DNA from 3 places in the Cereibacter sphaeroides 2.4.1 genome. Region 3 is predicted to be linked to each of the others. Evidence: riboswitches for the same ligand, from Rfam matches in the RefSeq annotation. Region 3 holds a riboswitch; each other region holds the start of a gene.
What was found. A riboswitch is a leader RNA that binds a small molecule or an ion and turns the genes downstream of it on or off. The one in region 3 is predicted to bind cobalamin.
Positions count from the first base shown of each region.

Region 1: another riboswitch for cobalamin. It lies ahead of RSP_RS12275 (hypothetical protein); the one in region 3 lies ahead of RSP_RS16580 (energy-coupling factor ABC transporter permease).
Region 2: another riboswitch for cobalamin. It lies ahead of RSP_RS05090 (TonB-dependent receptor plug domain-containing protein); the one in region 3 lies ahead of RSP_RS16580 (energy-coupling factor ABC transporter permease).

Region 1 covers NC_007493.2:2,526,547-2,536,101, reverse strand. The annotation lists gene pqqB (pyrroloquinoline quinone biosynthesis protein PqqB) at 1-104, shown strand, start outside; gene pqqC (pyrroloquinoline-quinone synthase PqqC) at 101-868, shown strand; gene pqqD (pyrroloquinoline quinone biosynthesis peptide chaperone PqqD) at 865-1,161, shown strand; gene pqqE (pyrroloquinoline quinone biosynthesis protein PqqE) at 1,161-2,303, shown strand; gene cobD (threonine-phosphate decarboxylase CobD) at 2,371-3,345, opposite strand; gene bluE (L-threonine kinase BluE) at 3,355-4,188, opposite strand; gene RSP_RS12275 (hypothetical protein) at 4,185-4,601, opposite strand; cobalamin riboswitch at 4,689-4,895, opposite strand; gene RSP_RS12270 (endonuclease/exonuclease/phosphatase family protein) at 5,117-6,136, opposite strand; gene RSP_RS12265 (molecular chaperone DjiA) at 6,137-6,820, opposite strand; gene RSP_RS12260 (GNAT family N-acetyltransferase) at 6,852-7,328, opposite strand; gene RSP_RS12255 (VOC family protein) at 7,351-7,953, opposite strand; gene RSP_RS12250 (Ppx/GppA family phosphatase) at 7,950-9,491, opposite strand.
Region 2 covers NC_007493.2:1,028,101-1,037,655, forward strand. The annotation lists gene RSP_RS05080 (ABC transporter ATP-binding protein) at 1-711, opposite strand, end outside; gene RSP_RS05085 (amidase) at 742-2,199, opposite strand; cobalamin riboswitch at 2,332-2,531, shown strand; gene RSP_RS05090 (TonB-dependent receptor plug domain-containing protein) at 2,659-4,494, shown strand; gene RSP_RS05095 (ABC transporter substrate-binding protein) at 4,481-5,341, shown strand; gene RSP_RS05100 (FecCD family ABC transporter permease) at 5,338-6,327, shown strand; gene RSP_RS05105 (ABC transporter ATP-binding protein) at 6,324-7,076, shown strand; gene cbiZ (adenosylcobinamide amidohydrolase CbiZ) at 7,073-7,732, shown strand; gene RSP_RS05115 (response regulator) at 7,877-9,555, opposite strand, start outside.
Region 3 covers NC_007494.2:235,200-244,754, reverse strand. The annotation lists gene RSP_RS16615 (FprA family A-type flavoprotein) at 1-266, shown strand, start outside; gene fdxC (ferredoxin FdxC) at 296-583, shown strand; gene RSP_RS16605 (4Fe-4S binding protein) at 634-831, shown strand; gene RSP_RS16600 (SoxR reducing system RseC family protein) at 836-1,321, shown strand; gene RSP_RS16595 (FAD:protein FMN transferase) at 1,309-2,409, shown strand; gene RSP_RS16590 (glucan biosynthesis protein) at 2,662-4,257, shown strand; gene RSP_RS16585 (hypothetical protein) at 4,345-4,695, opposite strand; cobalamin riboswitch at 5,034-5,246, shown strand; gene RSP_RS16580 (energy-coupling factor ABC transporter permease) at 5,308-5,985, shown strand; gene RSP_RS16575 (cobyrinate a,c-diamide synthase) at 6,214-7,539, shown strand; gene RSP_RS16570 (acetyl-CoA C-acyltransferase) at 7,700-8,860, shown strand; gene RSP_RS16565 (SDR family NAD(P)-dependent oxidoreductase) at 8,860-9,555, shown strand, end outside.

The sequences.
Region 1 (9,555 bases), on a different contig from region 3:
TCAACAATTCGAACCCGGTCCTGATGCCCGGTTCGCCGGAGCGCGCCGAGGCCGAGCGTGCCGGTTGGTGTGTTCCCGCCCCCGGAATGGAGTTCGTCGCATGAGTCTCGACCTGAGCACGAGCCTGTCGCCCGCCCGCCCGCTGGAAAGCGCCGACGCCATGGAAGAGCGGCTGCGCGAGATCGGCGCGGCCCGCTACCACGACCGCCACCCGTTCCACCACATGCTGCACGGGGGCGAGCTCACCAAGGGTCAGGTGCAGGCCTGGGCGCTGAACCGCTACTATTACCAGTGCACGATCCCGGTGAAGGATGCGGTGGTGATCTCGCGCTTCCGCGACCGCGCCACGCGCATCGAGTGGCGCCACCGGCTCGAGGATCACGACGGCGCCGAGGGGGCCGAGGGCGGGATCGACCGCTGGCTGATCCTGACGGACGGGCTGGGGCTCGACCGGGCCTATGTGGAATCGACCGAGGGCATCCTGCCCGCCACCCGCTTTGCGGTCGAGGCTTACGTCCATTTCGTCCGCGACCGCTCGCCGCTCGAGGCCATCGCCTCCTGCCTGACCGAGCTCTTCGCGCCGAACATCCATGCCACCCGGATCTCGGGGATGCTGTCGCATTACGATTTCATCAATCCGACCGTCATGGCCTATTTCCAGCGCCGCCTGACGCAGGCTCCGCGCGACGCCGACTATGCGCTGCGCTATGTCCGCGATCATGCCCGCACGCCCGAGGAGCGCGCGGCGGTGTGCAACGCTCTGATCTTCAAGACGCAGGTGCTCTGGACCCAGCTCGACGCGCTCCACCATGCCTATGTGCTGGGCCATGTCCCGCCCGGCGCCTTCGTGCCGGAGGAGATGCGATGAGCCGCCTCGAGCTTTCGCCCGAAAGCGTGCCGCAGCTCGCCCGTCATGCCCGGCTGCGCTTCGACCAGAGCCGCCAGCACTGGGTGCTTCTGGTGCCCGAGCGGGTGATGACGCCCGACGAGATCTGCGTCGAGATCCTGCAGGCCTGCGACGGGCAGGAGACGGTAGCGGGGCTGACGGCGCTTTTCGAGCGGAAATATGTGGCCGAGCCCGGCGTCATCGCGCGCGAGGTGCTGGCGTTGCTGCAGGATCTGGCCGACCGCGGCTATCTGATCGACCGGGAGGCCGCGTGATGGACGACCACGCCTTCGCCGCGCCCGCACCGGCCGCCCCGACCGCGCCTGCGCTGCCGATGGCGGTGCTGGCCGAGCTCACCCACCGCTGCCCGCTGCAATGCCCCTACTGCTCGAACCCGGTGGAGCTGGAGGCCGCGAGCCGCGAGCTCTCGACCGAGGACTGGCAGCGGGTGATCGGCGAGCTGGCGGCGCTCGGCGTCCTGCAGATCCATTTCTCGGGCGGCGAGCCGCTGGTGCGGCGCGATCTGGTCGCGCTCGTGGCCCATGCCGACCGGGCGGGGCTCTACACCAACCTCATCACTTCGGCGGTGATGTTCACCCGCGCCAAGGTGGCCGAACTGGCCGAGGCCGGGCTTGCCCATGTGCAGGTGAGCCTGCAGGGCGCAAGCGCGCCGGTGGCCGAGCGGATCGGCGGCTTCCGCGGCGGCCATGCGAAGAAGATCGAGGCCGCCGCTTGGGTGCGTGCCGAGGGGATGGCGCTCACGCTCAACGCCGTGATGCACCGCCAGAACCTCGACGAACTGCCGCGCATCGTCGAGATGGCGGTCGAGATGGGCGCGCAGCGGCTCGAGGTGGCGCATGTGCAGTATTACGGCTGGGCGCTGAAGAACCGCGCGGCGTTGATGCCGACGCTCGCGCAACTCGACGAGGCGACGCGGATCGTCGAGGAGGCGCAGGCGCGGCTCTCGGGCGTGCTCGCCATCGACTACGTGATCCCGGACTATTACGCGGTGCGGCCCAAGACCTGCATGGGCGGCTGGGGGCGGCAGTTCTTCAACATCTCGCCCTCGGGCAAGGTGTTGCCCTGCCACGCCGCCGAGACGATCACCGGGCTCCGGTTCGATTCGGTGCGCGAGGCGCCGCTGGCCGAGATCTGGCAGCGGTCCGAGGCGCTGAACCTCTACCGCGGCACCGGCTGGATGCAGGAGCCCTGCCGGTCCTGCATCCATGCCGAGGAGGATTTCGGCGGCTGCCGCTGTCAGGCCTTCGCGCTGGCGGGCGATGCGGCGGCCACCGACCCGGCTTGCGCCAAGTCGCCGCTCCATGCGCAGCTCTTCTCGCTCGCGGGGGCCGAGGCGGAGGCGGGGGCCGACCGCTTCCTCTATCGCAACTTCTCGGGCGGCACACCGGAGGGCTGAGGCCCGGGCGGAGGCAGCCTGCGGCGCGGCGTCCATGGGGAGATGGGCCCGTTCCCGGAGCGGCCCTCTACCGCATCCCTTCGCCGAAGGCCGCGTCGAGGCGCGCCCATTCCGCTTCGCCACCCGGCAGGCCGAGGCGGATCAGCCGGTCCGACCAGGGGAAGATCCGGCTCCAGATCCGGGCGCGGGCGAGGTGATCCTGCGCCGCACGGGCATCCGGCGTGTCGTAGAGCCGGAAGAGATGCGCCCCGCCCGCCAGCCGCCAGCCCATCCGGGCGGCCAGCGCATCGAGCCGCGGCCCCTCGGCCTCGAGCCGCGCGGTCGTGGTCTCCGCCCAATCTCGGTCGGCCAGGGCCACGGTTCCCGCGGCGATGGCCGGGCCCGAGACCGCCCACGGCCCCGCCATCCGCGCCAGCGCCGCCACATCCTCTGCACTTCCCAGCACGAAGCCCAGCCGCAGCCCCGCCAGCCCGTAGAACTTGCCGAAGGAGCGCAGCACCAGATGCCCCGGCACGCCGGCCTCGGGAGCGAGCGACAGATCGGGCAGCGGATCGCCGAAGCTTTCGTCCACCAGAAGCCGGCCCACGCGGGGCAGGAGCGCCCGGAGGGTTTCGGGCGGGTGGCGGCGGCCGTCGGGGTTGTTCGGATTGACGAGCACGGCGAGATCGGCGCCTTCGAGCGCCGCAAGCTCGCTCACCTCCTCGACCTGCCAGCCCGCGGCGCGGAGGCTTGCCGCATGTTCGTTGTAGGTGGGGCCAAGGACGCGCGCCCGTCCGGGCGGGGTGAGCCGCGGCACGAGCTGGATCGCCGCCTGTGCCCCGGCCACGGCCAGCATCGGCGCCTCTGTGCGGAAGGCCACGCGCGCCGCGGCCAGAAGGCGCGCCTCGGCCGCTGCATCGGGCAGGGCGGTCAGCGCGCGGGCGGGCAGGCGCGGCATCGGATAGGGCACCCGGTTGATCCCCGTCGAGAGGTCGAGCCAGTCCTCGACCGCCCCGCCAAAGAGCGCCGCCGCGCTGTCGAGATTGCCGCCGTGATCGCGCATGGTCCCTCCTCAGGCTCCGCCGATGCGGAAGCGCGTGATGCGGGAAAAGCCCGCGGCCCGCAATGCCCCGGCCGCCCCGCGCGGAACGGCGCCCGGCGGGAAGATCAGCGCGCGGGCGGGGCCGGTGTGGCCGATGGCCCAGCCGAGCGCGCCGAGACCGTGGGCCAAGGCCGCGGTCGGATCCTCCGCCGGGCCGCGCAGCTGAAGGCAGCGCGCGGCCGAGAGGCTCGCGCGGCGCGCCACGCCCGCGAGGTCGGCCGCGCCCCAGCCCTCGAGAAGGTCCGAGATGTCGGGGAAGGCGAGATCGGCCGGATCGGTGCGCCGGGCGGGACCGAAGAAGCCGCCCACCAGCTCCATCGGCGGCAGGGGCGGCAGCTCTGCCAGCACCCGCCCCTCGCGCGAGGCCCAGAGCAGCCGCTCGGGCCGGTCGAACATCAGCGGATCGCTCGCTCCTTCCGAGGCGAGGCAGGCGCGGGCAACGGTGGCCGGATCGGTCACGCCTGCCGCATGGAGGAGCGCCACCCGCGCCGCGGTCGAGGCGCCCGCCCCGCCGCCCGGCGGCAGGTCGAGCGTCAGGCGGAAGCGGCCGTCCGGCGCGGCTCCGCCAGAGGCCAGCAGGTCGCAGAGCGCGGGCAGCGTCAGCATCTGCGCCCCGGGCTGGTCGAGGGCCAGCGGACCCGGCGCCCGGATCGCCTCGGCGCCGAGGCCGGGGCAGGGCAGGGTCACCAGCGCGAGCGGCCCGTCGGGCCCGAGGCGGCCCTGCAGGAACTCGCCCAGATGGCCCGCCACCCGCGCCCGGCGGATCGCCTCCGCAGGCGCCCTGAGGCCCGCCGCCAGCGTCAATGCAGTGCCGCCTCCCGCGGGAGCGGGCGGGCCGGGGCGGCGCGCTCGGGCGCGGGCTCCGGCGCCGAGGCGAGCACCATGGCCGCGGGTTCGGCAGGCAGCGTGCCGGTGAAGGAGCCGCCGCCCTCGATCATCTCGGCCAGCCGCACGAGGCCCGGCGACCAGTCTCCGGGCTCGAGGTCGCAGAAGAGCTGGAGCCCGCCCGCCGTTAGCCGGAAGAGCGCCGTGCAGGGCCGGATGCAGCCCGTGAGCCGCACGCAGCCCTGCATTTCGAAGTCGGGTCCCATGAGCCCTTGGGTGCATCGGGCCGAGCTGGCCAGATGCTCGACCACCGCGAGGCCCTTCAGGCAGGGTTCCTTCCGGTGTCGGCATTCGGTGAGGCTGTAGGTCCGTCCGTTCCGCGTCACGATCATCGCGCCCTCCGCGCATCTTGGGAGCGGGCAGGCGGAGGGGCGGCGCCCGTGCGCACGCGCCCTGCGCCCGGGACACCCCGCCCGGCTGTTACAGGTCCGTCGACGGCAGGTCTCCTGACTCGCGGGTCTGGGCTTGTCCCGCCCTTCCCGGCCTGTCCTGGGCCAGTGGGCATGATGGGACGCGCTCGCCGCCTACAGTTGCGGGGGCAGTCGCGGCTTGGGGCCTGTCAGGCCCGCACCGCATTCCCTCTTCGCCCGGAGCTTCCTCCGGGAACCGTCGCCCGCACCTTCCGTCTTTCCCGCCCCGCGCGCAAGGCCCGCCGGATCGCAGCGGCTGCGCGTCGCGGGGCGCGGGAGGTGGCCGGGCGCAATCCGGCTTGCCGGGGTCGCGCGCCCGATAGGGGCGGGGGCGACGGAATCGTCCTCTCGCCGCGGATGCGCCGCCGGGGAGGGGCACGGTCGAGGAGGCTTTGCCGGCGAAGACCTCCTGGCCTAGAGCGCAGCGCCGGGAGGCGTCAGAGGTCGATGTCGAGCGTGACCGGGAAATGGTCCGAGGCTGCGAGGAGGGCCTGCTGCAATTCGGGGGTGCGAAAGCAGTTCGGATCGTTCAGCGGGTGCCAGATCCGCCAGCGGGGCGATTTCGCCGCCAGATCGGCCGAGACCATGATGAAGTCGAGCAGGGCCTCGAAATACTGCTGTTCCGGGGCGAGCCAGAAGCGGGCCGAGCTGGGCTGGATGCCCACCCGCTGCGTGAGCGCCATGCGCGCGTGGGGCTCGTGCAGGCGCAACTCGGGAGGCTCCTCGAGCCCGAGGACGATCTCGATCCCCGACCGGCCGAAGAGCTTCTCATATTCGTCGAGACCGGGGCCGTCGTTGAAATCGCCCATCACCATCACGCTCTGGTGCCGCGCGAGGAGGCCCGCCACCCGCCTGCGCAGCCAGACGCATTCGGCCAGCTGCTGGCGGCGGTTCTGAATGCCGATCCGCACCGCCTCGGCCGGGTTGCGCGCGCCGTGCGGGGCCTTGGACTTGGCATGGACGCCGATCACCCGCAGCGGATGGCCGTCGGCCCTGAGCGCAAGCTCGAGCGGCGGCTTGGAGAAGCGGATGGCCTCGGGCGTGGCATCCACGTCTATGTCGAAGCGGAACACCTCGTCGAACCGGGGCGCCCTGGCGCTCGACTGCGGATCGTGATGGGCCTCGATGCGCGAGGGGTCGTAGAGGAGCGCGATCTCCTGCTCGGTCTCGCTGGGAAAGCCCAAGACGGCGCGCGAGGCGCGCAGGCCGAAGGTGCGCGCGAAGGTCTCGAGCGCCTTCACCGTCGAGCGGCGCCGGCTCTGGTTCGGCGCCTCGATGACCATGATCGCGTCGGCATCGAGGGCGGTGAAGACGATGCCCAGCGATTCGATCTGGTTGCGGCGGGTGATCTCGTAGCGGCCCGACAGTTCGTTGTCGGTCCTGAGCCGCCCGTGGTCGTCGAAGAGCCCGTTGAACCATTCGACATTGTAGGTGGCGATGCGCAGCGGGCGGGCCATTCAGGCCGCCTGCTTCGCGCTGATCTCCTCCCAGGCGCGGTTGATGTCGACCAGCCGCCGCTCGGCGAGCCTCACCGCCTCTTCCGGCACGCCGCGGGCCACCATCCGGTCGGGATGGCAGTCGCGCACCGCCTGCTTCCAGGCGCTGCGCACCTCCGAGATCGGCGCGTCATGCTCGACCCCCAGCACGTCGTAGGGGTCGCGCGGCGCATCGCTCACGAAGCGGGCGCGCAGGGCGCGGAAGCAGCGGTCGCCGATCCCGAAGATCCGGGCGACCTCGGTCAGGAAGGCGTCCTCGTCGGGATGATAGCTCCCGTCGGCCACCGAGATGTGGAAGAGCCCCTCCATCAGATCGATGAGGATCCGGTCGTCGCCGCGGAACATCCCCTTGATCTTGCGGGCATAGGAATCGAAGCCCGCCACATCCTGCCGCGCGAGGTTGAAGACGCGGGCGGCGTTCGCCTCCTCGCCCGGCGGGATCGCGAAGATCTCGCGGAAGGCCGCCACCTCGTCGCGCGTCACCTGCCCGTCGGCCTTGGCCATCTTCGCGCCGAGCGCGATCACGGCAATGGTGAAGGCCACCGACCGCTCGGGCGGGGTGCGCAGGCGGTCGAGCACGGCCGACAGGCTCTCGCCGGAGGCGAGGGCGGCCAGCGCGTCTGTGATGCGGGTCCAGATCGACATGAGGCCAGCATAAACCGCCGATCCGGTGGTGTCAGGAGAGGAATTTCTGCATCAGCACAAGGTCGAGCCAGCGGCCGAACTTGTAGCCCACCTGCGGCAGCACCGCCGTCTCGGCAAAGCCCATCGCCGCATGGAAGGCGCGGCCCTCGGGATTGCCCGCGCTCACGCCCGCAAAGAGCGAATGGGTGCCGCCCGCCCGCGCATGATCCTCGATCGCCGTCATCAGCGCGCGCCCGAGCCCGCGACCACGCGCCGCAGGCCCGAGGATGATCGTGTGCTCCATCGTGTGCCGGTAGCCCACGCCGCCGCGGAACTGGGCGTAGCTCGCAAAGCCCACCGGCCCCTCGCCCGGATCCGCCACGAGGAACGCGGGCCGCGCCGCGATCAGCGTGCGCAGCTCGTCGGCCGATTTCTCCTCGGCGTTGAAGGTCACCAGCGTGTCGCGGATGATCGGGTTCCAGATCGCAAGCAGGGCGGGCACATCCGCAGCCACAGCGGGACGGATCATCGGGAAAGCTCCGGGGTGCGGGTCATGCGAGCAGGCGCGGGCCCTGCGGGCCGTCCAGCGTGAAGCGCAGCGCGGGGAGCTCGTCGGCCAGAAAGGCCACGCGGTCGTCTGCCAGAAGCGGCGCAAGCCGCCGCGCCAGCGCCGGGGCCTCGGGATGGCGGATCTCGATCCGCGCGAGCCTGAGGCCCGCATCGGGCAGAGACGGCGGGCTGCCCTGCCATTCGATCAGCGCCGGGAAGAGATTGTCGAACGGCAGCCGCCCGTCCTCGGGCACGGCCATCCGCCAGCGCAGGTCCCCGCGGCGCAACTCCAGCGGGCGGCCCGCCTCGGGCAAAAGCGCCAGCGCCGCGTCGAGATCCGCGCAGCGCAGGATCCAGTTGGAGGGGCGGGGGCGACCTTCGAACCGGTCGAGGTCGAACCAGCGCGGGAAGGGCGGGCGCGGCGCCGCCGGGTCGGGCGCGATCACTTCGAGGTAGCTGTCGCCCAGCCCCAGCAGCCGGTTGTGCGTGGCCATCAGCGGATGGGCGCCGCCCGGCCCCATGGAAAGGCCCAGAGCCGCCTCGACGGCGGCGGTGCCCTCCGCCAGATCGGTGGCCGCAATCGCCACATGGTCGAGCTGCATCATCCGCTGGTCTTCACCTGCGGCGTCGCATGGAGCGCGGCCGCCAGCGACTTGAACCGCGCCTGCGCCACCTCGCCGTAGAGCGCCGCACCCTCGGGCGTCAGCGTCAGTTCGAGGATCTTCTTCTTCGGCATGAACTTGAGGCTGCCCGCCGTGCTCGGATCCTCGATCGAGAACATCGAGCCGAAACGCATGGCCTTGCCCAGCACCTCCGCCTCGAGGATCTGCTCCTCGCTCAGCAGCCGGAACAAGGGTTCGAGCCGCGAGCCAGAGCGCGAGTTCTTGTAGCGGTGGAGGAGGGCCAGCCCGAGGAAGACGCGGCCGGGATGATCGAGCCCGCCCAGATTGGCGCGGGTCGCGTTGTCGAAGCACATTTCGGCGCGGTAGTCGGGGTGGGCGCGCCATGTCGTGTCGTGGAGAAGGCAGGCGGCCCGGATGAGGCGTTGCCGGTCGGGGGGGGCGTTCTTGAAGAGCGGCGAGAGGAACTGGTGCAGCTTCTTGCCGAAGCCGGGGCTGCGGGCGGAGGTCGCCTCGGCCATGCGCGCGGCCTCGATCAGCGGATCGCGCGCGCGGAGCCGGGGCGGCATCTGCTCGTAGAGCAGACCCTCCCGGATGCCGTAGGAGGAGACGTCGATCTCCTTCGGCCGGAAGATGCGGATCAGCTCGCGCAGCACCTCGACGGCGAGAGGCACAAGCTCCATCCGCTCGGGCGAGGTGCCGGTGCGCACGCGCAGCGCCGCCAGATCGCCCGCCGCGATCCAGTCGAGCGTCTCCATCAGCGAGCGCGGCATCATCCGGTATTCGTGCAGCACCGTCAGCGGATAGCCCCGCCGCTCCATGTCGAGGCGGGCGATCACGCGCCACGAGCCGCCCACGAGATAGATCCGGTCGTGGTCGGGCTGGATCGTCTCCTTCAGCCCCTTGATGATGCCCGAGATATGGGCCTGCCGCTCCTTGGGTGTGCCCTTGACCTGCTGGAGGCGGAAGGGCCCGAGCGGCGAAGTCACGCGGCGGCCGACCTTGCCGTCGCCGATCCGCGCCAGTTCCATCGAGTTGCCGCCGATGTCGCAGACGATGCCGCGCGCGTCGGGCCAGCCCAGAAGCACGCCCTGCGCCGAGAGCCGCGCCTCCTCGTCGCCGTCGATCACCCAGAGCCGGAGGCCGGTCTCGCGCAGGACCTCGGCCTGAAACTCGGGCCCGTCCTCGGCCTCGCGCACGGCGGCGGTGGCGACGACCATCATCGGCGTGACCTTCATGCCGCGCGCCAGCAGCGCGAAGCGCTTCAGCGCGGCCAGCGCCCGCTCGCGGCCGCGGGGGTTCAGCCGGTTGGTCTCGGCCAGCCCCTGACCCAGACCGCACATGATCTTCTCGTTGAAGAAATAGGCGGGGCTGCGGGCCGCGCCGTCGAAGACGACCATGCGCACCGAGTTCGAGCCCACATCCACAACCCCCACGCGCGAGAGCGCGCGGGCCGACGGGTCTTCGAACAGGGGCCTGCCCAACGGGCCGAACTCGTCATGCGGATCCGGGAGGTCGTTCACGGCACATCTCCCGCTTTGGTTGCGGTCAAGGTAATGGCTGAGGAGGCTCCGTCAATGCCGAATG
Region 2 (9,555 bases), on a different contig from region 3:
CACGAAGCGGTTGGCCGGGCGCGTGTAGATCTCGCGCGGCGGGCCGATCTGCAGGATCCGGCCCGCGCTCATCACCCCGATCCGGTCCGACATGGTCAGCGCCTCCTCCTGATCGTGGGTCACGAAGACGAAGGTGATGCCCGTCTCGTGCTGGAGCCGCTTCAGCTCGATCTGCATCTCCTTGCGAAGCTTCAGATCGAGCGCCGAGAGCGGCTCGTCGAGCAGGAGCACCCGCGGCTGCGGCGCGAGCGCCCGGGCCAGCGCCACCCGCTGCTGCTGCCCGCCCGACAGCTGCGCCACCTTGCGCTGCGCCAGCGCCTTGAGCCGGACGAGCGCCAGCATCCGCGCCGTCACCGTCTCGATCTCGGCGCGCGGCTTGCCCTGCATCCGGAGGCCGAAGCCCACGTTCTCGGCCACCGTCAGATGCGGAAACAGCGCGTAGCTCTGGAAGACCGTGTTGATCGGCCGGCGGTTCGGCGGCAGGGCGGTGATGTCGCGCCCGTCGAGCAGGATCGCGCCGGAGGTCGGCGCCTCGAACCCCGCGATCAGCCGCAGAAGCGTGGTCTTGCCGCAGCCCGAGGGGCCGAGCAGGGTGAAGAACTCGCTCCGCCGGATCCCCACCGAGACATCGTCCAGCGCGCGGACGGCCACCTCTCCCTGTCCGAAGGCCTTGACGACATGGCGGGCTTCGACGGCATCGGGTTCGCTCAAGGACGGCCTCCCATCGGGTGTGGCTTGAGGTTAGGCGGCGCCCGGGCGCGAAATCAACGGCGCGCGCAGCCTTTCGACCAAAGGGGCAGGCCTGCGCCCGATCCACGGCGCCGCCCGCTCGATTTCTGCGCAGAGCGCGATCAGCTCCTCATCGGCGCCGAAGCGGGCCGCGAGATGGACGCCGATCGGCAGGCCCCCGGCGCTCATGCCGAGGGGCAGCGAGGCCGCGGGCTGGCCCGAGGCGTTGAAGACGGCGGTGAAGGGGGAATAGGCGAAGACGCCCTCCGTCCCGTGCGCGAACCGGCCGACGCGCGCCGGCGGTTCGGCCAGAGTGGCCGACAGGAGGATGTCGATGCCCTCTCCCGTCTCCGGGTCGAAGACCGCGGCCATCTGGCGGCCGAAGGCATGGATCTGGCCCACCGCCTCGAGATAGCGCTCGCCCGGGATCTCGGCCGCGCGCCGCATCGCGCCGAGCGAGACCGGCTCGACCAGCCCCTCGGGCGCGCGGCCCTTCAGCGCCTTGCGGATGCCGAGCGCCGTGCCGCAGGCCACGATGTCGGTCCAGGCCTCCATCATCATCGCCACATCGGCGCGGGGCAGGCAGGGGCTGACCGTATGGCCCAGGCTCTCGAGCAGCCGTCCCGCCGCCTCGACCGCGGCCCGCACCTCCGGGTGGATGGGCGCGCCGGTGAAGGTCGTGTCGCAGATCCCCACGCGCAGCCGCCGCGGCGGGCGGCCGATCGCATCCGCATGGCCGCGCAGGAGCGGCGGCGCCCAGTAGGGCGCGCCGGGATCGGCGCCCGCGCAGGCGTCGAGCATGTGGGCCGTGTCGCGGACCGACCGGGTGAGGAATCCGTCGATGGCCATGCCCGCCCAGCCCTCGCCCGCATAGGGGCCGTCAGGCAGGCGCGCGCGGGTGGGCTTCATCCCGAAGAGCCCGCAGGAGGAGGCGGGGATGCGGACCGATCCGCCCCCGTCCGAGCCATGCGCCATGGCCACGATGCCCGCGGCCACCGCCGCGCCCGCACCGCCCGAGGAGCCGCCCGACGTATGCTCGAGGTTCCACGGGTTGCGGGTGGGCCCGCCGTAGACGGCCGATTCCGTGGCAGGCCCGATGCCGCCCTCGGGCGAGGTGGTCCGCCCGAAGGTCACGACGCCCGTGGCCCGGATCCGCTCGAAGATCGCCGAATCGCGCGGATAGCGCGTATCCGCCAGCAGCCGCGAGCCGTTGTGCGAGGGGAAGTCCACCGCCTCGCATCCGAGATCCTTGAGCAGGAAGGGCACGCCGCGGAAGGGCCCGTGCGGCAGGCCCCGAGCGATGCTCCGCCGCGCGGTCTCCTCCTGCACCAGCACGACGGCATTGAGCGCAGGGTTGACAGCCGCAACCGCGTCGAGGGCCGCATCGAGAAGCTCCTCGGGCGATGTGTCGCGGCGGGCCACGAGGGCCGCGAGCCCGGTGGCATCCTCGGCGCCGAAGCTGCGGAACATGTCTTTCCTCCTGCTTTTTTCCCCTCATGCTACGGTGGAGAGTCGCATCCGGTCCAGTCCTTTTTTCGCGGCTTTCCGCAAGGGGCGGCCAACCCGCCGCGGCACCGCCGCTTGACAGGGCCGTCACTTGTCATATTGAGGAACGGCTTCGGTTCCGGCGTGATGGCCGGATGAAAAGGGAACGCGGTGCGGGGAGATCTCCCCAACTCCGCGGCTGCCCCCGCAACTGTAGGCGGCGAGCGACGACCGACGGCGCCACTGGGATGTCCCGGGAAGGCCGGTCCGAGCTGCGACCCGCAAGTCAGGAGACCTGCCGGAGCGATCACCCTTTCCTGCGCGCGGGGCGCGTGCGGGAGGCGGACCATCCGCTTCAGGTGACGGTCACCGTCGGCGGAGGGGCATACCCTTTCCAAGGACATTGCAGGTCGGATCCGGGGGTCGCCCGGACGGAAGGGACAGATGAAGAAGACAGCCGCCTCGCTCCTCACCCTCATGGCCGCAGCCCCGCTGCAGGCTCAGGACATCGCTCTCGACGAGATCCTCGTCTCGCCGAGTCTCGTCGCCACCGAAACCAGCCGCACCGGCGCCACGGTGGATGTGGTCACCGCCGAGGACATGCAGGCCACGGGCGAGATCTCGGTGAGCGACCTGCTCGCGCGCCTGCCGGGCGTGTCCTACACGCGGAACGGCGGGCTCGGCGCCACGACGACGCTCCGGATCCGCGGGCTGGGCAGCGCCTATCAGGCGGTGCGGATCGACGGCATCGACGTGGCGGACGCGTCCGGAACCAAATCCGAGTTCGACTTCGGCTCGCTCACCGCCGGCGGCATCGACCGGATCGAGGTGCTGCGCGGGTCGCAATCCGCGATCTACGGCTCGGAAGCCGTGGCGGGCGTCATCGACATCGCCACCTACCGGCCGCGCGATCCGGGCGTCAGCGGGCAGCTGTCGCTCGAGGGCGGCAGCAACCGCACCTTCACCGGCGGCCTCTCCACAGGCCTTCTGACCGAGCGCGGCGAGCTGGCCTTCAGCGTGGCCCGCACCGTCTCGGACGGGATCTCGCAGGCCGCCTCGGGCACCGAGCGCGACGGGTTCGATACCACCTTCTACGCCCTCTCCGGTGCCTACGACCTGACCGAGGACCTGCGGATCGGGGCCGCCTTCATCGCGCGCGACTCCGATCTCGACATCGACGGCCCCGGCGCGGGCGGGATCGTCGACACGGACGACCGGGCGCTCAGCCGGCTGAGAGGCGGCAGGATCTTTGCGGATCTCACCCTCGGCCAGGTGCAGAGCGTGCTCGCCTATGCCGCTACCGACACGCGCCGGGAATATCCCGGCGGCTATATCGAAGTCTACGAGGGCGAACGGCGCGCGCTCTCCTACCTCGGGACGGTCGAGGTGGGGCTGGCGAGCCTCTCGTTCGGGGCTGAGCGCACGAAGGAGAGCTTCAGCAGCGACACGGATGAGGGCGATCTCACCACCGACTCCGTCTTCGGCGAGGCGCGCCTCGCGCTCTCGCCCGATCTCGATCTGTCGCTCGCGGCGCGTCGTGACGACCCGTCCGACTTCGACGGCAAGACCACCGGGCGCGTGGCGCTGGCCTGGCGGCTGGCCGACGACCTGATCCTGCGCGGCGTGGCCGGAACCGGCTTCCGCGCGCCGTCGCTCTACGAACGGTTCGGTCCCGAAGGATCCGACCGCCTCGGGCCGGAATCGAGCCGCAGCTACGAGCTCGGCCTCGAGAAGCGGTTCGGCAGCGGTGCGACCGTTCAGGCGACGCTCTTCAAGACCGATGTCACCGACCGCATCGTCTATCTGGACGGCGCCGACTTCTGCGCCTCGCCCTGGGGCTGCTACGATCAGCTGGACGGCGAGACGCATAGCCAGGGGATCGAGCTGTCGGCGCGCGCGCCGCTCGGGTCGGAGTGGGAGCTCTTCGGCAGCTACACCTACACCGACGCCTCCGACGAGGCGAACGGCACCGAGACCCGGGCCGTCCGCGTGCCGCGGCACGACCTCGTGCTGGGCCTCGAGGGGCAGATCGCCGACCGCACCCGCGGGATCCTCACGGTGCAGCATATCGCGGATGTGATGGATACGACCGGCTACCTGCAACCCGATGCCCCGCTCGATGACTGGACGGTGGTGAATGCGACGGTTAGCTACGATCTGAACGACCGGGCCGAGGCCTATGTCCGGGTCGAGAACCTGTTCGACGAGGAGTATCAGACGGTGCGCGGCTATGCCCAACCGGGGCGTTCGATCTTTGCGGGCCTGCGTGCGCGCTTCTAGGCGCCTCGCCCTGCTGCTGGCGGCCACGCTTGCCGCCGCCGCTCCCGCCGTGGCCGAGGCGCCGCGGCGGGTGGTGTCGATCAATCTCTGCACCGATCAGCTTGCCATGATGCTCGCGGCGCCGGGACAGCTTCTCTCGGTGTCCCATCTTGCCACCGAGCCGCAGATCTCGGCCATGGTCGAGGAGGCGCGCGCCTATCCGGCGAACCGGGGGCAGGCCGAAGAGGTGTTCCTCATGCGCCCTGATCTGGTGCTGGCAGGCACCTTCACGGCGCGGCAGACTGTCGATCTGCTGCGCAGGCTCGGGATCGAGGTGATCGAGCTGCCGCCCGCCAATGCCTTCGCCGACATTCCCGACCAGCTGCGCACGGTGGGCCGGGCGCTCGGGCGCGAGGCGCGGGCCGAAGAACTGGTGGCCGAGTTCGAGGCGGACCTCGCCCGTCTCAGGGTGGATCTGCCGCCCGTGCGGGCGGCGCTCTATTACCCGCGGGGCTATACCACGGGTTCGGGTACGCTCGCCGACGCCATCCTGCGCCATACCGGCTTTTCCAATGTCGCGGCCGAGCTCGGGCTCGACGGCGGGGGCGACCTTCCGCTCGAGCGGCTGGTGATGGCGCAGCCCCAGATGATCGTGACCTCCTCGCCCTATCCCGGCGCCTCGCGGGCCGAGGAACTTCTGGACCATCCCGCGCTGCAGGCGGTGCGCGAGGAAGCGGGCTCGGTCGAAGTGTCCGACGGCGGCTGGATCTGCGGCACGCCCGCCGTGCTGCAGGCGCTCGAGGTGATGGGCGCGGCGCGGCGGAGCCTCGCCGAAGTCCGGCTGACGGAACTGGACGGGCCGCGGTGAGATATTCCCTCCTTCTTCTGGCGCTGGCGCTTCTGGTGGCCCTGCTGTTCCTTCTGTCGCTCCTCGTGGGCCCTGCGGCACTCGGCTTAGGCGAGTCGCTCCAGGCCCTCGTCACGGGTCAGGGCGAGGCGGTCGTGCTGGTGATGCGCGAGATCCGCCTGCCGCGTGCGATCCTCGGGCTGACGGTGGGGGCGGTGCTGGGAATCTCGGGGGCGGCGATGCAGGGGTTCCTGAGAAATCCGCTTGCAGAACCGGGGCTTGTGGGCGTGTCTTCATCCGCCGCTCTGGGCGCGGTCATCGCGCTCCAGACCGGGCTCGCCGCAAGCTTCACGCTGGCGCTGCCGCTTGCGGCGCTGGCGGGCGCGGCGATCTCGGTGCTTCTGATCCTCGGCCTTGCGGGGCCGCGCGGCGGAGCGCTCGCGCTGATCCTCGCCGGGGTCGCCATCTCGGCGCTGGCCGCGGCGGGCGTGGCGCTGATCCTCAACCTCTCGCCCAATCCCTTCGCCGCGATGGAGATCGTCTTCTGGATGATGGGCTCGCTCGCCGACCGGTCGATGACCCATGTGGCGCTGGCGCTGCCCTTCATGCTGGCGGGCTCGGCGCTGCTTCTGACGCTCGGCCGCGGGCTCGATGCGCTCACGCTCGGCGAGGATGCGGCCGAGGCGCTGGGCGTGCGGCTCGGCCGGGTGCGCCTGCTGCTGATCCTCGGCACGGCGCTTTCGGTGGGGGCGGCGGTCGCGGTGGCGGGAGCGGTGGGCTTCGTGGGGCTCGTGGTGCCCCATATCCTGCGGCCGCTGGTGGGGGCGCGCCCGTCGCGGCTGCTGCCCGCCGCGGCGCTGGGGGGCGCGGCCATGCTGCTCGCGGCCGATGTCGCGGTGCGGGTCATCGCGCCCGACCGGGATCTCAAGCTCGGGGTGCTGACGGCGATCGTGGGCTCGCCCTTCTTCCTCCATCTCATCTGGCGGATGCGGAGGGTGGAGGCATGAGCCTGCTCGCGCTCGACAATCTGACCGTGCGCCGGGGCGACTGTCCGGTGGTGGATCATGTCACCTTCACGGTGGAGCCGGGCGAGGTGCTGGGCCTGATCGGGCCGAACGGGGCGGGCAAGACCTCGCTTCTGCGCGCGGCGATGGGCCTTCTGCCCTCGGCGGGCAAGAGCAGCCTCGCGGGCCTTGCGCCCCGGGCGCGGGCGCGGGCGGCGGCCTTCCTGCCGCAGGCGCGCGAGATCGCCTGGCCGGTGGATGTCGAGACGCTGGTGATGCTGGGCCGCGTTCCCCATGCCGGGCGCCGCGTCACCGCCGCCGACCGCGAGGCGGTCACGCGCGCGCTCGACCGGATGGGGCTGGCGGGCTACCGCCACCGCATCGCGACGGCCCTGTCGGGCGGCGAGCAGGCGCGGGTGCTGATCGCGCGCACGCTGGCGCAGGAGGCGCCGCTCCTTCTTGCCGACGAACCGGTGGCGGGGCTCGATCCCGAAAGCCAGATCCGCACGATGCAGGTGTTCCAGAGCCTTGCGGCGGAGGGACGCGCGGTGGTGGCCTCGATCCACGATCTGGGCCTTGCCGCGCGGCACTGCACGCGGCTTCTCCTGATCGCGCGCGGGCGACTGGTGGCGGACGGGCCGCCCGGCGTCGTGCTGACCGCGGCCAATCTGGCCGAGGTCTTCGGGGTGCGCGCCTATTACGCCGACACGCCCGACGGGCCGGTGTTCCAGCCCTTGGGCGTCACCCGGTGATCGAGGTCGCGCTGGAGCGGCCGTGGCTCGTGGCGCGCCTGCCCGGGCCGATGCGGGTGCTGAGCTGGGCGCCGCACCGTCCGGGACTGGTGATCGCGGATCGGGTCGTCTGGCGGGAGGTGCGCGATGCGGAGCTCGCGCCGGGCTTCGATGCCGAGCGCTGGCTGGCCGCCGAGATGGCGGGGCGCGATCTGGGGGCGGCGGTGGGGATGCTCACCTCGCGCACGCTCGACCGGCATCATCTGGCGGAGGCTTCGGCCGAGGGGCTTCGCGCCGCCTGTCTGGCGACCGTCGGGCTCGGCAATGCCGAGGCGGTGGGGCGGAGGCTGGTGCCTGAGCGGGCGCTCGGCACGATCAACCTCCTTGTGGCGGTCGAGGCGGAGCTGTCGGAGGCGGCGCAGCTCGAGGCCCTGTCGATTGCCGTCGAGGCGCGGACGGCTTCGGTGCTGGAGGCGGGGCTCGTCCTGCCCACGGGCCGCGCCACCGGCACCGGCACCGACTGCGTGGCGCTCGCCTGCCATCCGGGTGCGGGCCGCTACGCGGGCCTCCACACGGCGGCAGGAGAGGCGATCGGCGCTGCCGTCTGCGCAGCGGTGGGTCTGGGGAGCCGGATCTGGATGCAGGAGCGCCGCGCGCAAGCCGGCCGGGCGGGCTGAGACCTCCTGTGAGGGTCGCGGGACAATGGGTTGACATGGAACCAGTATCCCGGGACCGAGACGGCTCTCGGCTCTCGGCTCTCGGCTCTCGGCTCTCGGCTCTCGGCTCTCGGCTCTCGGCTCTCGGCTCTCGGCTCTCGGCTCTCAGCTCTCGTCGGGATGCGCGAGTCCCAGCACGCGGCTGAGTTCGGCCGACATCCGGTCGGGGGTGACGGGCTTGGCCACATAGCCGGTGAGGCCCGCGCCGAGATACATGTCGCGCTGTTCCTCGGTCGCATCGGCGGTCATGGCCACGACCGGCAGGCTCGCCGCGGGGCCGGGCATCGCCCGGATCCGCCGCAGGGTCTCGAGCCCGTCCATGCCGGGCATGTTCATGTCGAGCAGCACCAGATCCACCGGCTCGCGTTCGAGGAGGGCCAGCGCCTCGGGCCCGCTCTGGGCCTCGATCGTGCGGACGCCGAAGAGCTGGAGATAGGCGGCCGCGACCAGCCGGTTCGTGGATATGTCATCGACCACGAGGACGCGCCGTCCGCCGAGCCGGTGTTCGGCCCGCGGTGCGGCGGGCGCGGAGGCGGGCGCCTCGACGGTCTGGAGCGCGATGGTCAGCGCGAACCGCGCGCCCGGCCCCGGCTGCGCCAGAAGCCGCAGATCGCCGCCCATCTGCCGCGCGAGCGCCCGGCTGATCGAGAGGCCGAGCCCGTTGCCCGCAAGGCGCCCGTTGCCCGTGGGCATGAACGGATCGAAGATGGCTTCCGCCTCTTCCCGAAGGATCCCGTCGCCCGTGTCGCTCACCTCGATGCGGAGAAGCGGGCGCGGCCCCGCGCCCTCGATCCGGGCCTCGACCCGGATGCGGCCCTCCTGCGTGTGCTTCAGCGCGTTCGACAGGAGGTTCGACAGGCACTGGCGCAGGCGCTGCGGATCGAGCCGCGCGCGCTTCGGCAGATCGCCCAGCACGAGCTCGAGCGCCACGCCCGTCTCCTCGACCAGAGGGCGGAACAGCTCGACGCTGGCCACGATCTCCTCGCGCGGCGAGACGGTCTGCGGCCGCACCGGCATCCGGCCCTGCTGGACCGCCGACATGTCGAGGATGTCGTCGAGCATCGTCGAAAGCCCCTCGGCCGAGCGGATCAGCACGCCCAGACGGTCGCGGCTGACCGGATCGGACGCGCCCCGCAGTTCGGCATGGCCGATGCCGAGGATCGCATTGAGGGGCGTGCGCAGCTCGTGGCTCATCTGCGCGAGGAACCGGTCCTTCGTCGCATTGGCCGCGAGCGCCTCGGCCCGCCCGGCGGCCGCCTCGCGATGCAGCCGGTAGGTCATGAGGATGGCCGCCAGCGAATAGGCCAGCGCCACCAGCGCGCAGAGGGTGGTGAGCCCCAGCGCCGCAAGATCGTGCCGCGGCAGCCAGTAGAGCGTGTTCGAGGCCAGCGTGAAGAGCGCGATGGCGCTGCCGCCCGCCAGTCCCATCGGCAGGTGGATCGACCGCACCGTCGCCACATGCATCATCGAGCAGACCATGAACCCGATGGCGAAGGCCTTCACATAGGGGTTCTCGAGATGCCACATCAGCGCGGGCGGCGTCACGAAGGCGCACTGGAGCAGGAAGGCGGAGAGGATGTAGGCGGGGTGGCGCCACCTTTCGGTGATCCGCGCCGGGCAGGCGTCGAGGTGGTTCGTGACGATCTCGCCCAGGGCCGAGAGCAGGACGCAGGTCCAGACGATCCAGCCCGGCAGGAAGAGCATCGAGACGGCGAAGGCCAGCGCCATGGCGGGGAAGCGCACGAAGGCCTCGCGCCGCAGGATCGCGGCCTGACGGGCGACCT
Region 3 (9,555 bases):
TGGCCATGCTCGTGGACATCGAGACCCGCGGCAAGCTCGGCGCGGTCTTCGGCTCCTACGGCTGGTCGGGCGAGGCGGTCCGTCAGGTCGAGGCGCGGCTTCAGGGGTTGAAGATGCGCCTGCCCGAGCCGGGGCTGAAGGTGAAGCTCGAGCCCACCGACGAGGATCTTCAGGAGGCGCGCGCCTTCGGCCGCCGCCTCGCCGCCCATCTCACCGGCCGCGCCCCGCCGCGCGAGGTCGATCTGGCCGATCTGGCCTCCCGCTGACACGAGCCCCGACACGAAAAGGACCCGCGATGGAAAAGGCCACCCTCACGTTCACCGATGTCGCCATCACGGTCAATGTGCCGCCCGGAAGCCGCATCATCGAGATGTCCGAGAAGGTCGGCTCCGGCATCACCTACGGTTGCCGCGAGGGCGAATGCGGCACCTGCGTCACCCACATCATCGAGGGGAGCGAGAACCTCTCGGACCCTTCGGCGCTCGAGCTCCGCGTGCTCTCGGAAAACATGGCCGGCAAGGACGATCGCCTCGCCTGCCAGTGCCGTGTGCTGAGCGGCGCGGTGAAGGTGCGCCCCGGCTGAGGCCGGGCGCGTCCAAGGCAGGCTTCTCCCACCCCAGAAAGGAACGTCCCATGTCCATGACCATCTCCGCCGATCTCTGCACCGCCTGCGGCGACTGCGAGCCCGTCTGCCCCACCCATGCGATCGTGCCGCGCAAGGGCATCTATTTCATCAAGTCCGAGGTCTGCACCGAATGCGAGGGCGCCTTCGACATGCCGCAGTGCATGAGCGTCTGCACCTCCGACAGCATCGCCCCGCTGGAGGCCTGAGCCGATGGCGGGCGCCGGCACCCCGGCCGATCCGCGCCTGCTGCGCGAACGGCTGAGGGTGGTCGCCGCACCTGCCGGGCGCTTGCGGCTCACGGCCCCGCGCGCCGCGGGCTGCGCCGGCTGCGGCGCGCGCGCGGCCTGCGGCGGGGCGGCGGCCTCCGGCCCCGCCCGGCTGCTCGAGATCGCCTGCCCGCCGGACCTCGCGCCCCGGCCCGGCGATGAGGTCGAAGTCGCTCTGTCCGGCGGGCGCTTCCTCGCGGCGGTGGGGCTGGCCTATCTGCTGCCCACGCTGGCGGTCGTGATCGCGGCCGGCGCGGGGCTGGCGCTGCAGCTGTCCGATCTGGGCGTGGCGCTCCTCTGCCTGCCCGCCCTTGCGCTCTCGCTCATCCCCCTTGCCCTCGCCGGCCGGGGCGAGGGGCTGACAGAGGCGCTCCGCGTCGAGGCCCTCCACCCCGCCGGGCCTTCCGAACCCGACCCATGCGGACCGTGACCCTCCCGCGCCGGGCCTTCCTTGCTACCCTCGCCGCGCTCGCGCTCGGCGGGGTGGCGGCCCTGCGCCTCGAGCCCGCCTCGGACGTTCGCGAGACCTTCTATCTCTTCGGCACGCTGGTAGAGATCGAGACCCACGGCGTGCCCGAACGCATGGCCCGCGCCGCCATCGCCCGCGCGGGCCAGAGCCTTGAGGCCGCGCATCGCGACTGGCACGGCTGGCGGCCGGGCGAACTCGGGACCTTGAACACGGCCATCGCGGCGGGGCGCCCGCAGCGCGTGGATGCGACCCTCGCGGCCCTCCTGCGCAAGGGGCGCGCCCTCTCCTGTGCGAGCGGCGGGCTGTTCGATCCGGCCATCGGCAGGCTGGTCGGCGCCTGGGGCTTTCACGCCGACACATTGCCCGAGGGCGATCCGCCATCCGCCGCCGCCATCGCGGCCCTCGTCGCGCGCCACCCGCGCATGACCGACCTGCGCTTCGACGGCACCGAGGTGCGCTCGCTCAATCCCGCGGTTCAACTCGATCTCGGGGCCTATGCCAAGGGGGCGGCGCTCGAGATGGCGGCGGCCGAGCTTCGGGCGGCAGGCGTCGAGGATGCGGTGCTGAACGCCGGCGGCGGTGTGCAGGTCATGGGCCGCCACGGCGCGCGGCCCTGGCGGGTGGCGATCCGCGATCCGTTCCAGTGGGGCGTGGTGGCGGGCGTTTCGCTCCGCCCCGGCGAGGCCCTGCATACGTCGGGCAATTACGAGCGCTATTTCGACCGCGGCGGTGTGCGCTTCTCGCACATCCTCGATCCGCGGACGGGCCGTCCGATGCAGGGCATCGTCTCGGTCTCGGTGCTCGACACCGACGGCGCGCGGGCCGATGCCGCGGCCACCGCGCTCTGCATCGCGGGCCGCGAGGCCTGGCCGCGGGTCGCGGCGGCGATGGGCGTGCGCGCCGTCCTGATGATCGCGGACGATGGCGCGGTCTTCGCCACGCCCGAGATGATGGCGCGGCTCGAACCGGCGCAGGGCGGCTACCCCGCCCCGGTGCAGATCGTATCGCTGCCGGAGGATGTCACACCGCCCGCCTGTCCCGAGGACTGACGGACCCCGCACCTCCGCTTCCGGCGGAAGGTATCGCGAGGCCCGGGCGACCGGCAATCGCACGACATGGGTCGCGGAGGCCGCCCAATCAAGCGCTTCGCCTCCGATGGGCGATCCTCCGCGGGCGGAGCGCCCAAAGGCTGCGCTTCTTGGGCGCAGGGCCGCTGAACGGCGGCGGCCGCTGCAAGTTGGTCTTGATCTGGCGCCGATTCGCCCACATCGCATCGCTCGGGCTTCCGCGCCGGAAGCATAATGGAGCAGACCTTGTCCTCGCCGCCCTTCAGACTGACCGCCCTCAGCCTCCTGGCCGCATTGTCGCTGTCAGGCGCCGTTCTCGCACAGGAAACCCCCGTCCCCGCGGCGGCCTCCTCCGGCCCGGTGTTCTCGGCGCCGTCCGCCTTCTCCTTCGACCTTCTGGCCGAGCGCGCCGCAACCCTTGCGCGCCAGCCCTATGCGCCGACCCCGATCGAGCATCCCGAGGTGCTGGAGAAGATCGACTACGACGCGCACTGGCGCATCCGCTTCCGCGATGCGGCCTCGGTGCAGGTGGGAGACACGTTCGCGCAGTTCTTCCATCTCGGCACCTACTTCCGCCAGCCGGTGAAGATCTTCACCGTGGCCGAGGGCGAAGCCCGCGAGGTGGTCTACAGCCCCGACTATTTCGAGATGCCCGAGGACAGCCCGGCGCACGGTCTCGAGACGAACGCGGGCTTCGCGGGCTTCCGGCTCATGCGGCCGGACATGAAGAGCGACTGGATCTCGTTTCTGGGCGCGGCCTATTTCCGCAGCGACGGCGCCCTGCGCCAGTACGGGCTGTCGGCGCGCGCCGTGGCGCTGAACACCGGCCTCTCGATCCCCGAGGAGTTCCCGCGGTTCACGGAGTTCTACCTCGAGCCCGGGCCGGACGGCGCGACCATCGTGAACGCACTGATGGACGGGCCGAGCGTGACCGGCGCCTACCGGATGGTGATGCGCGACACGCCCGGCAAGGGCCAGGTCATGGACATCTCGAGCCGCCTCTTCTTCCGCGCCCCGGTCGAGCGTCTGGGCGTGGCGCCGCTCACCTCGATGTTCTGGTATTCCGAGAGCAACCGCTTCCAGTCCGCGGACTGGCGGCCGGAAGTGCACGACACCGACGGGCTCATGATCCATACCGGCGCGGGCGAGCATATCTGGCGGCCGCTGAACAACCCCGACCGCGTGGTGACCTCGAGCTACCTCGACCGCGGGCTCAAGGGCTTCGGCCTCGTGCAGCGCGACCGGGATTTCAACCATTATCAGGATGACGGGGTCTTCTACGACAAGCGCCCGGCCGTCTGGATCGAGCCCACCTCGGACTGGGGCGCGGGCGCGGTGCAGCTGGTCGAGATCCCCACCGACGACGAGATCTACGACAATATCGTGGCCTTCTGGAACCCGGAGACCGCGCCCAAGGCCGGAGACGAGCTGCGCTTCGACTACCGGATGCACTGGGTGGACGAGCCCCCCGTCGAGATGCCGCTCGCCCGCACCGTCGCCACGCAGGTGGGCAATGGCGGCGTGCCCGGCCAGCCCCGTCCGAAGGATGCGATCAAGGTCGTGCTCGACTTCGCGGGCCCGGCGCTCGAAGGGCTCGACCCGCGCGAGGGGGCCACGCCCGAGATCTCGGCGCCCGAAGGGGTGAAGGTGGTCAATCCCTTCGTCGTGCGGGTGGTTGGGACGGATCGCTGGCGGCTGACCTTCGACCTGAAGGCCCCGGCCGAGACGGACACGGTGGACCTGCGCGCCTATATCGCGCAGGACGGCGTGCCGCTCACGGAGACCTGGCTCGGCCAGTTCCATCTGGCCCAGATCCATCGCCTGCGCTGAGGCGGGGGCGTGCGCCACAAGGGAAAGGCCGGACCCGAGGGTCCGGCCTTTTGCTGTCAGCGCGGGTCGCGCGGGCGCGGGGTGCGCTCACTGCGAGGCGAGGCTGAAGGCCACGGGTTCGGCGGTGATCGTCACCTGATCCGCAACGCGGGCGAAGGTATAGACCGTGCGCAGGTCGGACGGCATCGAGAACTGCACCCGGTCCTGATCGGCGAGGAGCATCTTGACCACCTGCGGCTCGCCCGACGGCGTGCGGGCGCGGAAGGCGGCAGTGACTTCGAGCCCGCCTTCCGCGAGATCGCGGCGGTAGGCCACGAGATCGAGCGCGCCCTCGTGCAGGCTCTGGGCCTGCATCGGGGCCTTCAGCGCGATCTCGCCTGCAAAGGCGGCGGGAACCAGCATCATCGTAGCGGCGGCGGCGGCCATGATCGTTTTCATCTTGAGACTCTTTCCAGAAGGGCGGGCCCATGACGGCAGGCCGATTGATGGCGGGAACATATTGCTGCGGCGCAGCAGCGTCTACCGGCGCCCCTGCAGTCCCGTCATGCAGCGAACGGGACGCTGACCGCTGCATTATGCCGCAGGATGAGCGGCTTGACGGCCGAAAGTCATGCGCGGACCGCATCTTGCTGCACCTGCGAGGGAGCGCGCTCTTGCCGCGGCCGACAGCCGCCGCGGGGCCCCGGGCGCGCGGCCGCGACGTCCGGTCGCTGGCTGTCCGCCTTGGGCAAAGGCCCGGCCTGCCCGTGCCGCAGTTGACGCGGGCACCGGGATCTGTCACGCCGGGCTATGACGGTTCCCGAACGCCGCAAGGTCAAGGGATGAAAAGGGAACGCGGTGAGGGGTGCTGACCCCAGTTCCGCGACTGCCCCCGCAACTGTGAGCGGCGAGCCCGCCCCGAAGACGCCACTGGACCGAAAGGGCCCGGGAAGGTTCGGGGAAGGCCGCGACCCGCGAGTCAGGAGACCTGCCGTCGAGCGCGCAAGCGCCTGTCCGCCGGGAGACCGGCTCCACCCCACCGCCGTCGGGGATGACGGCCAGGAGGACCACATGCATATCGAACCCGGTCTGGTGACCGGCGCCAAGCTCATCGCAGGCTATGCCACCGCCGCCACGGCGGGTCTCTACACGCTGAAGCTGGGCTGGGAGGCCATTCGCGAGAAGGGTCTCCTGTCCCTCGCGGCACGCGCGCTGATCGCCACGGCCTGCGTCTTCACCTTCTTCGAGATCTTCCCGCATTATCCGGTGGGCGTCTCGGAGGTCCACCTGATCCTAGGCTCGACCCTTTTCCTGATCCTCGGAGCGGCGCCGGCAGCCCTAGGGCTCGCCCTCGGGCTGCTGGTTCAGGGGCTCTTCTTCGCGCCCTTCGACCTGCCGCAATATGGCATGAACGTCACGACGCTGCTCGTGCCGCTCTTCGCCGTCAAGGCGCTTGCCGACCGGATCATCGCTCCCGACTGTCCCTATGTGGAGCTGCGCTACGGCCAGGCGCTCGCGCTCTCGACCGCCTATCAGGGCGGCGTGGTGGCCTGGGTCGCCTTCTGGGCCCTGCTGGGCCAGGGGGTGGAGGCCGGGAACCTGACCTCCATCGCCACCTTCGGCAGCGCCTACATGCTGGTGGTGCTGATCGAGCCGCTGGCCGATCTCGCGGTGCTGGCCGCGGCCAAGGCCGGCAGCCGCTTCGCCTCGTCGGGGCTCTTCACGCCGCGCCTGCATCAGGCGGCCTGAGACGGAGACCTGCGCCCGGACGCGCGGCGTTGTGCCCGGGCGCGCCGACAGAGAGGGGGCTGTCTGCCCCCCACGGGCCCGGCCTCGCGGCCGGACCCTCCCCCCGAGGATATTTGGGCAGAGTGAAAGCGGGCTTGGACGGGTGACGGCCCGGAGGCGGTGCGCCTGCCGGAGCGCTGCGCCCCGGCCCCGGGCGGGCCTCGATCTGCCGCCACAGAGGAAGAGCCCATGTCGACCGCGTCCCTGTTGCCGCCCGGCCTCCTGATCGCAGCGCCCGGGTCGGGATCGGGGAAGACCACGGTGACGCTGGGCCTGCTGCGGGCCTATCGCACGCAGGGGCTCGCCGTGCAGCCCTTCAAGAACGGGCCGGATTACATCGATCCGGCCTTTCATCGGGCGGCGGCCGGGCGGGCTTCGGTCAATCTCGACGGCTGGGCGATGCCGGACGCGCTGCTCGCGGCGCTGGTCCGGGCGGCGGAAGGGGCGGATCTGGCCCTGGCCGAAGGATCGATGGGTCTCTACGACGGCACCTCGCTGCCCGGGATGAGCGGGCGCGGCTCGGCCGCCGAGATCGCACGGCGCTTCGGCTGGCCCGTGCTGATCGTCCTCGATGTGAGCGGGCAGGCGCAGTCGGCGGCGGCGACCGCGCTCGGCTTCGCGCAGCATCCCGACGCACCGGCGCTCGGCGGCGTGATCCTCAACAACGTGGCCAGCCCGCGCCACGAGACCCTGATCCGGCGCGAGATGGAGCGGCTGGGGCTGCCGGTGCGGGGCGCCCTGCCGCGGCGGCGCGATCTGGCGCTGCCCGAGCGGCATCTGGGTCTGGTGCAGGCGGGCGAGCATCCCGATCTGGAGGGGGCCATCGGGCAGTTCGCGGCTTTGCTGGCGGAGCATGCCGATCTCGACGCGATCCGGGCCGCCGCGGGCGACACCCGGGCCGGCCCGCCGGGCGCCCTGCCCCGACCGCCGGCGCAGCGGATCGCGCTCGCGTCGGATGCGGCCTTCTCCTTCGTCTATCCGCATCTGATCGCGGGCTGGCGGGCGGCGGGGGCCGAGATCCTGCCCTTCTCGCCGCTCGCCGACGAGGCGCCGCCCGAGGCCGATCTCGTCTGGCTGCCGGGCGGCTATCCCGAGCTGCACGCGGGCCGGCTGGCCGCGGCGGCAACTTTCCGGGCAGGCCTCTGCCGCCATGCCGCGACGCGGCCCGTCCATGGCGAATGCGGCGGCTACATGGTGCTGGGCGAGGCGCTGATCGATGCGGCGGGAGAACGCCATGCGATGACCGGGCTTCTGGGCCTCGTCACGAGCTTCGAGCGGCGGCGGCTGCATCTGGGCTACCGCTCGGCGCGGCTTCTGGCGCAGGCGCCCGGCCATGCGGCGGGCGCGCGCCTGCGGGGCCACGAGTTCCATTATTCCACCATCCTCGAACAGCCGGATGCGCCGCTGGCGGAGGTGCGGGATGCGGAGGGGCGGCCCGTGGCCGAGACCGGATCGAGCCGGGGGCCGGTGACGGGGAGTTTCTTCCACCTGATCTGCGCCGAAGCGGAGGCGTAAGCGAGATCCGCCTCCGCGGGGGCGGGGCGCCACTCCGGCACGGCACCGGCGGTCGCAGGAACCGTTACGGAACGTCACGGCATGGTGCGGGGCCTTTCCCCTTCCCCGGCGCGGGCAGGCCGGATTAGCCTCCGCCGGTCAGCAGGCAGGGGAGGGCTTCATGGCAGCGGAACCGATCGTGATCGCGGGGGCGGCGCGGACGCCGATGGGCGCCTTTCAGGGTGCGCTCAAGGGCCGGACGGGGGTCGAGCTCGGCGCGGCGGCGATCTCGGCCGCGCTCGCGCGGGCGGGCCTCGCCCCCGAGGCGGTCGAGGAGGTCGTGATGGGCTGCGTGCTGCCCGCGGGCCTCGGGCAGGCGCCGGCGCGGCAGGCGGCTCTGGGCGCGGGGCTGCCGCTCTCGGTGCCCTGCGCTACGCTGAACAAGGTCTGCGGCTCGGGGATGAAGGCCGCCATGGCCGCGCATGACATGATCCGGGCGGGCAGCGCGGGCATCGTCGTCGCGGGCGGTATGGAGAGCATGTCGAACGCGCCCTATCTGCTCGACAAGGCGCGCGGCGGCTACCGGATCGGGCATGGGCGCGTGCTGGACCACATGTTCCTCGACGGGCTCGAGGATGCCTACGACCGCGGCCGCGCCATGGGCACCTTCGCCGAGGATTGCGCCGAGGCCTACCAGTTCACCCGCGACGCGCAGGATGCCTATGCGCTGGCCTCGCTGGCCCGGGCGCAGGCGGCCATTGCCGAGGGGCGCTTCGCGGCCGAGGTGGTGGCAGTGGACGGGGTGGCGGTTGACGAGGCCCCGGGCCGCGCCCGCCCCGAGAAGATCCCCCAGCTCAGGCCCGCCTTCCGCGAGGGCGGCACGGTGACGGCGGCCAACAGCTCCTCGATCTCGGACGGGGCGGCGGCGCTCGTGATCGCCTCGGCCGGCGCGGCCGAGGCGCAGGGGCTGACCCCGCTCGCCACGATCCGCGGCCATGCAAGCCATGCGCAGGCGCCGAACCTTTTTACCACGGCGCCGATCTTCGCCATCGGGAAGCTTCTCGAGCGGTTGGGCTGGAGCGCGGCCGAGGTCGATCTCTTCGAGATCAACGAGGCTTTCGCAGTGGTGGCCATGGCCGCGATGCGCGACCTAGACCTGCCCCACGACAAGGTCAATGTGAACGGCGGCGCCTGCGCGCTCGGCCATCCGATCGGCTGCTCGGGGGCGCGGATCGTGGTGACTTTGATCGAGGCGCTGCGGGCGCGGGGATTGAGACGCGGCGTGGCCTCGCTCTGCATCGGCGGCGGCGAGGCGACGGCGCTGGCGGTGGAGGTGATCTGATGGACCTTCGGGATCAGGCGGCGCTCGTCACCGGCGCGGGATCGGGCTTGGGCGAGGCCACGGCGCGGGCGCTGGCGGCGGCGGGGGCGCGGGTGGCGCTCCTCGATTTCAACCTGCCCGCGGCCGAGGCGGTCGCGGCCGAGATCGGCGGGCTCGCCATCGGCTGCGACGTGGCCTCGGCCGAGGGCGCCGAAGCGGCGGTGGCGCGGGCCGCGGCCGAGCAGGGCGTGGCGCGCATCCTCGTCAATTGCGCGGGGGTGGCGCCGGCGAAGAAGATGCTCGGGCGCGCGGGCGTCATGCCGCTCGAGGAGTTCCGCCGCACGGTCGAGGTGAACCTCGTGGGCAGCTTCAACCTTCTGCGCCTCTTCGCGGCGGGGGCGGCGGAACTCGCGCCGCTCGAGACCGGCGAGCGGGGGGTGGCGATCCACACCGCCTCGGTGGCGGCCTGGGAGGGGCAGATCGGCCAGACCGCCTATGCCGCCTCGAAGGGGGGCATCGTGGGCCTCACCCTGCCCGCCGCGCGCGAACTCGCCCCGCTCGGCATCCGGGTCTGCGCCATCGCCCCCGGCATCTTCGAGACCGCGATGCTGAAGGGCCTGCCCGAGGCCGCGCAGGAGAGCCTCGGCGCGGCGGTGCCCTTCCCCTCGCGGCTCGGCCGGCCGGCCGAATTCGCGGCCCTTGCGCTCCACATCCTG